2 regions of the Hymenobacter sp. 5516J-16 genome follow, and region 2 is predicted to be linked to the other one. Evidence: riboswitches for the same ligand, from Rfam matches in the RefSeq annotation. Region 2 holds a riboswitch; the other holds the start of a gene.
What was found. A riboswitch is a leader RNA that binds a small molecule or an ion and turns the genes downstream of it on or off. The one in region 2 is predicted to bind cobalamin.

Region 1 (3,397 bases), 1.5 Mb from region 2:
ACCCAGTTGTCTACCAGCTGGTGGTAGGCCGTGAGTTCGGTTTGTAGGCGCAAGTGAGCTGCTGGCTTGGATAGCGTGTGCACTACCCCGCCTTCGTAGCCAAACCCTTGTTCGGGTAGCAGATTGGGGTTGCCGCCGGGGCGCCAGTATCGCTCGTTGAGGGTAGGGGCGCGGTAGCTGCGAGAGGCGCTGGCTTTCAGGCTGAGCGCTTGGGCGCCCAGTTGCACTACTTCCCATTCTGCCCCGGCCGTGGGCGTGAGTGGGGGCTGCTGGCCCGGCAATACGGCCTGGCGCACATTCAGGGACAAGCGCAGGCGGGACCGCGGGTCGTAGCGGAGCAGGGCAAAGCCGGAAAAGCGGTTTTCGGTGCGGGGCTGAGTGCCGTAGCCATCTACCTGGGCCGCAAAGTGCTGGGCCTCGGCCCCTACCCGTAAGGAGGCGTTAGGTGCGAAGGTCCAGGTATGCTCGGCTTGGGCCTGGGTAGTGCGCACCGTTGATTCGCTCAGGCCGCTCACGTCGTCGCGGTAGTTGATGACGTCCTCAAACCAGGCCACCCGGCCGGCCCACTCGTGGCGGGTGCTTACGTGGCGGTAACCGGCCATGAGGCGGCGACTTTGGTCCCGCTCCTGGGCGTTAGTATTATTGGTGCCAATGCCAGGCTGAATCTGGCGGTCGGCGTCGGTCAGCCATGCGGCGGCCGTTAGCTCCCCATGCTGCCCCAGGCGCAGGGTTAGGTCTTGGGTGAAGCTGGCTTGCTGCAGGGCCGCGTTTTCCTGCTCCCGGCGGACACGCCCGGTGGCTACCTGCTCGAAGTACGGGAAGTTATTGTCGGCCTGGCGGTAGAGCAAACTGGTGCGCACGGCTAGCTTCTCGTTGCTGAACCCCACTTCCAAGGTGCCGGCTCGCAGCCCAAAGCTGCCTGCTTCTACCTGCCCCACGGCCCGCCAGCCTACTCCCCAACGTACCGGCGAGGAAAGCAACACTGTGCCCCCACGGCTCCGTTGCCATAGGTGGCGCTGGCTGGCCCCGGCTGAATATCTACTTGCGTAGCGCCAGCAGTCGGCAGCAAGGCAAAGTCGGCTTCGCCTAGGGAAGGCAGGTTGATGTTGAAACCGTTCCAGAGCACCGCCGTGTGCCGGGCCGAGGTGCCCCGCATGGTAATGGACGCGAGTTGCCCGGGCCCGTAATTCTTGAGGTACAGGGCCGTGCGGGCGCTCAACACCTCTGCTAGCGTGCTGGTGCGGTAGTTGGCCAGCGCCAATGAATCTAGGGTGAGCCGGCGGCTTCCTACGGCAAATCGGTCGGGCCGAACGCCCGCCACGCGCACGGTAGGCAAACGCTGGGTGCGCGCCGTGTCAGGAGGTAAGGCCGATTGGGCCGCCAGGGGCTGCGCCACGGCCAGCAGGCTCGCGCAGCCGAGGAATGGGCCTAGCTGCTTTAGGGGCAGCCACTTCAGAAAATGCATCTTCCGAACCAAATTTTCGCAATCGAAAAATTCAGTTCAAAACCCCAGGGTTGCGCGGGCAGCAAAGCCACTCGCGGCTTCCTCGGAGCCGAGGCCGAAAACAGACGAAAATCTAGCCGCGCTGAAACGCCGCCACTGCATTCATTCTCCGCCCTTCCTCCGCAGGCGCTGAACATGGGAAATGCAGAGGCAGGTCTCCTGGCTTGCTCCGGGCGCGTCGCCTTCCCATTTCGGCGGCTTTCCAAGGAAAGTGCCTGTGAAACAGTGGCCGGTGATGACGCGCCGACTCGTGAAGCGTACAGTTGCGGGGACAGCTCCGGAATTAAACCGGATTCCCTTTTCAGCCTCGCCCCCAATCGGGGTCCGGCCACCTCTACGCTGCAAAGGTAACAGCAAAGTCAGAAAGAAGCTAGGAGAGCAATCAGATCAGCTGGGCCAGTAAAGAGAAGCTATTGGGTAGAGGACAAGAAAGCTCGGCTTTGTAACCTTTATGCAAACAGCCGGTACCACTAGCTCCTCCCTACCCAGTTATCCAGTCATGAAGCTGACCGCTGAGTTTTATCGTCGCCCCGATCCTGTGCTTATTGCCCGCGAAATGCTCGGTAAATATCTATTCACGCGCATTAACGGGGTGCTTACCGGCGGCCGCATCGTGGAAACAGAAGCCTACGCCCATATCAACGACCAAGCCTGCCACTCTCACCTGGGCCGCTACACAGCGCGCACCCGCGTGATGTACGAACCTGGCGGCGTGGCCTACACCTACCTGATCTACGGGCGTTACGTCCTTTTCAACATCATTACCAACGAAGCCGGTAAAGCCGACGCCGTACTGATTCGGGGCTGGAGCCTACGGAAGGCATTCCGGAAATGCTACTGCGCCGGGGCATGACGGAGGTACGCCGCAACCTCACGGGCGGCCCCGGCCTGCTCACCCAAGCCCTCGGCCTTACCACTGCTCACTACAGCCTGCCCGTAACCGGCGACGTCGTTTGGCTGGAAGACCGCGGCGACGTAGTGCCCGAGGACAGCATTGTGGCCTCGCCCCGAGTAGGCATCGACTACGCCGGCGAAGATGCCACTCTACCCTGGCGCTTCCGCCTCAAAGGCAACCCCTGGACTAGCCCGGCACGGTGAGTGAGTTGAAGTAGCATAACAACAGCCCGTCATCCTGAGCGCCGCGAAGGACCTTGTCACGCAGGAATAATGAACGTAACAACGTCTCGTTCTTGCGTGACAAGGTCCTTCGCGGCGCTCAGGATGACGGGCTTTTTCAAACTCACTAGGTCACCAACTCACCATTTCACTCATTTACCGCTTAGAGCTTCTCGCAGACCAGGACCATAAGTTTGCCTTCCAGATTGGTGGTAGCAAATAGGTACAGGTCGCCGCCCTCGCGGATGCCGGTGCGGTGGCGGAACTCGGCCACGGTATCGGGGAAGTTGCGGGTAGTGACGTGGGCGCGGGCCTCGGGGCCGAGGTGGGTGCGCAGGGCCTGGCCGTCGTATTTCTCCACCGCCTTGATGCGGAAGATGCGGCCGGGAAACTCCGGGCGCAGTACATCAGAAGTGTAGAGGTGGCTGTGCTGGTGCAGCTTGAGCATCTCGTAGGCCGTCCCGATGCTGCGGAACGCGCCGGCCTTGAGTACGGCCACGTTGGGTTCATACAGGTACTGCTGCGGCTCGGCGTAGCGGGCAATGGCGCGGGCTTCGCGCGCCCGGTTCAGCCGAAACTCCTGCTGCTGCCCGTTGCGTAGCAGGTTCACGGTGTAGCGTTCTGGGTCTACGGCTGGCTCTGGGCTTAGCTCGTATAGTACCTCCTTGCACTCATTGTCCACGGCTAGTACCCACAGCCGCCGCACGTGGCGCAGCTCCTGAATGGCCTGCTCAATGTCGAGCATGGGGAGGTTTTGAGCAGTACGCTCCGACCCTT
Region 2 (3,397 bases):
GCGGCTATGGCCCCCAGGGCAAACGGCACCCGCCAGCCCCAGGCGTACATTTCCGCCGGGGTAAGCCACTGCTGCAATCCTAGCTGCACCAGCAAGGCCAGCAGTTGCCCGGCAATCAGGGTTACGTACTGAAAGCTGGAGAAAAAGCCCCGGTTGCGCTGGTCGGCCATTTCGCTTAGGTAGGTAGCCGAGGTACCGTACTCCCCGCCCACGCTCAGGCCTTGCAGCAGCCGCGCTACCACCAGCAGCACGGGCGCAGCTACCCCAATCTGGCTATAGGAGGGCGTAAGAGCAATCAGCAACGAGCCGCCGCACATGAGCAGCACCGAGGCCAGCAGGGCGGCTTTGCGGCCGGCGCGGTCAGCATACACCCCCATCAGCCAGCCCCCGAGCGGACGCATTAGAAACCCCACCGCGAAAATGGCCGCCGAGTTGAGCAGCTGGGCCGTCAGGTTGCCTTTGGGGAAAAAGGCCGGGGCGAAATACAGAGCAAACGCGGAGTACACGTACCAATCGTACCACTCCACCAGGTTGCCCACCGAGCCGCTGAAAATGGAGCGGATGCGGGAAGCCATGGTGCGCGGAGCAGCGGGCGGAAGCTGAGGCATAGAAGCGGGGCAGAAAACCAGGAAGGCGCGCAAAATAGCGGAAGTGCCCGGAAGCCGGCGGTTCTGCTACCTTTGGCGCTTCGTTCTTTGGCGGTATTTTCCAGTCAGACGAGCGGCAGGTTGCCCGTCCCCGGTGGGGGTAGGCATGAAAAGGGAACCGGGTGCAACTCCCGGAAAGACGCGCTACTGTAAGTGCCCGCCGCCACGCCTGGCGGCAGATGCTTCCCACGTAACCCATTGCCCACGCCTACGCGGCGGGTGAGAAGGGCGGGAAGCATGGCACAAGTCAGGAGACCTGCCCGCCGCTTTTGTTGATAAGGCTCCTTCGCGACTTGAGGACCCTTGTCGGGTGCTGCGGCGTGGGGCCAGTGGGCAGAAGGCGTGGGCTTTCTACCTGGGCGCGGGGCGTAGTAATTCGATGAAGGTAGTATGGTGAAACAAGGGCCAGGAAAAGCGGCCAGAACGCTGCTACACCCGTTTTTTCACCTACCCTTGCTTGCCATGCTACCGCTCGAAGAAAAAATCAGCCGCGCCGAAACGCGCATTTTCAAGGCCGTATTTCCCAACACCACCAACCACTACGACACCCTGTTCGGAGGCACTACCCTGCACCTCATGGACGAAGTAGCCTTTATTACGGCCACCCGGTTCAGTCGCCTCAAAATGGTGACCGTGTCGTCTGACAAAGTCGACTTTACCCACCCCATTCCCGGCGGCACGCTGGTGGAGCTGATCGGGCGCGTGGAGCACGTGGGCAACACCAGCCTGAAGGTGCGCGTGGAGCTGTTCGTGGAGCAGATGTACTCCGAGGAGCGCCACCGGGCCGTGTCGGGGCTGTTCACGTTTGTGGCCATCGATGAGCATAAACGACCCGTACGTATTCTGGGGCCCGCTGCTGTCGTATAGATGAATAGCTATTTTTAGAGCTTCAACAAACTAACTATATGACGGTTACACTCTATGGCTGGATTTTTCCCAGAGCCGTCCGAACCTTTCTGCGCGCTTTCAAGGTTTAACAGGCCTCTCCTCCCTATCACGTTGATATGGCACCCGACCCCACTACACTCCTGAAATGAATTCTCGCCTGGAACAGTCGTTTCGGGAAGCGGACCTGGCCCGCGAAGAACTAACTGACTCTATGGCAAACTCTGTGGCCGCGAACTGCGACCTACTCCACCACGGCCTGGTAAGCGCCAAAGGATTGGAAGTCACGACGGAAATGTACCGTCACCTACTCGGCCAGCTCCTACGCCACCCCTCCGGCGAAGTCCGCACCCAGGCCTTGACGCTGTTTAATGAGGCCATGGAAAAATTCTGGCCCCGCCTGCAGAATACTACCCCGCCCCCGGCGGCGGGCACTAGGCGCACCCCGCCCCCGAGCAGCCTCAGGCCTTGCGGAACCTAAAATGGATTCCGCAAGGCCTGAGGCTGTTTTTAGCTGCGTATCTTTGCGCTTCGTTACCCCTGTTACCGGTTCAAAGGCTAACTCCCTTTCACCCTTTTTATGAGTGAGAAACAAGAAATTGAGCTACTGCTCCCGCCGGAGGTAGCCTACGACGAGCTGGCCCGCTACCGCGCCCTCCTCGATGCCGCGGGCCTAATACCCGGCCAAGCCGATTTTGTGCATCTGCGCAAGCGCTCCATTGATGCGCGCGGCCGCCAGCCCCTGGTGCGCCTACGCGCCGACATCTACCAAACGCCCCCGCCCACGGACCTGTTCGGCCCCTGGTTTCAGTACCCGGACGTAAGCCGGGCCCGCCGCTCTGTCATCATCGTGGGGGCCGGGCCAGCCGGGCTATTTGCCGCTTTGCGGGCCATTGAGCTGGGTATCCGGCCGATTGTGGTGGAGCGGGGCAAAGATGTGCGCACCCGCCGCCGCGACCTGGCCGCCCTGAACAAGGAGCACGTAGTCAACCCTGATTCCAACTACTGCTTCGGCGAAGGCGGGGCCGGCACCTACTCCGACGGCAAGCTCTACACCCGCTCCACCAAGCGCGGCGACATCCAGCGCATCCTGCGCCTGCTGGTGCAGCACGGCGCTACCCCCGATATTCTGGTGGATGCCCACCCGCACATTGGCACCAACAAGCTGCCCTACGTGGTGGCGGCCCTACGCGAGAGTGTGCGTCAGGCCGGCGGGGAGGTTCACTTTGATACGCGGGTCGATGACCTCATCCTGGAAAACAACCGCCTGCGCGGGGTAGTAACGGCTACTGGCCAGGCTCTGGAAGCCGACGCCGTAATTCTGGCCACCGGCCACTCGGCCCGCGACATCTACGAGCTGCTGCACCGCCGGGGCGTGCTGATCGAAGCCAAGCCCTTTGCCCTGGGCGTGCGCGTGGAGCACCCCCAGGCCCTCATCGACCAAGCTCAGTACCGCCGCCAAGACCGGGGTGTGCTGCCCGCCGCCTCCTACGCGCTGGTGCACCAAACCCAGTGGAAAAACCAGCAGCGGGGCGTATTCTCGTTTTGCATGTGCCCCGGCGGCTTTATTGTGCCGGCCGCTACCTCGCCCGGCGAGGTGGTAGTAAACGGCATGAGCCCCAGCCGCCGCGACTCGCGCTTTGCCAACTCGGGCATTGTGGCGGCCGTGGAGTTGGAGGACATGGACGTGCGCCAGCACGGGGCCCTGGCCGGCTTGCGGTTTCAGCAGGAAATTGAGCAACGCGCCTGCCGCCTAGCCGGCAACACCCAACTGGCCCCCGCCCAGCGCCTCGGCGACTTCCTGAAAAGCAAGGTGTCGCCAGAGCTGCTGGAAACCAGCTACCAGCCTGGCCTCGTGTCGGTGC

Region 1: linked by a shared signal. The riboswitch ahead of MUN84_RS08270 (TonB-dependent receptor) and the one ahead of MUN84_RS00755 (acyl-CoA thioesterase) in region 2 are both predicted to bind cobalamin.

The regions. Positions count from the first base shown of each region.
Region 1 covers NZ_CP095058.1:1,667,359-1,670,755, reverse strand. The annotation lists gene MUN84_RS08275 (TonB-dependent receptor) at 1-983, opposite strand, end outside; gene MUN84_RS08270 (TonB-dependent receptor) at 950-1,465, opposite strand; cobalamin riboswitch at 1,636-1,855, opposite strand; partial or broken gene MUN84_RS24480 (DNA-3-methyladenine glycosylase) at 1,956-2,602, shown strand; gene MUN84_RS08255 (THUMP-like domain-containing protein) at 2,784-3,365, opposite strand; gene MUN84_RS08250 (RsmD family RNA methyltransferase) at 3,305-3,397, opposite strand, start outside.
Region 2 covers NZ_CP095058.1:138,859-142,255, forward strand. The annotation lists gene MUN84_RS00750 (MFS transporter) at 1-608, opposite strand, end outside; cobalamin riboswitch at 709-926, shown strand; gene MUN84_RS00755 (acyl-CoA thioesterase) at 1,110-1,514, shown strand; gene MUN84_RS00760 (hypothetical protein) at 1,681-2,013, shown strand; gene MUN84_RS00765 (NAD(P)/FAD-dependent oxidoreductase) at 2,113-3,397, shown strand, end outside.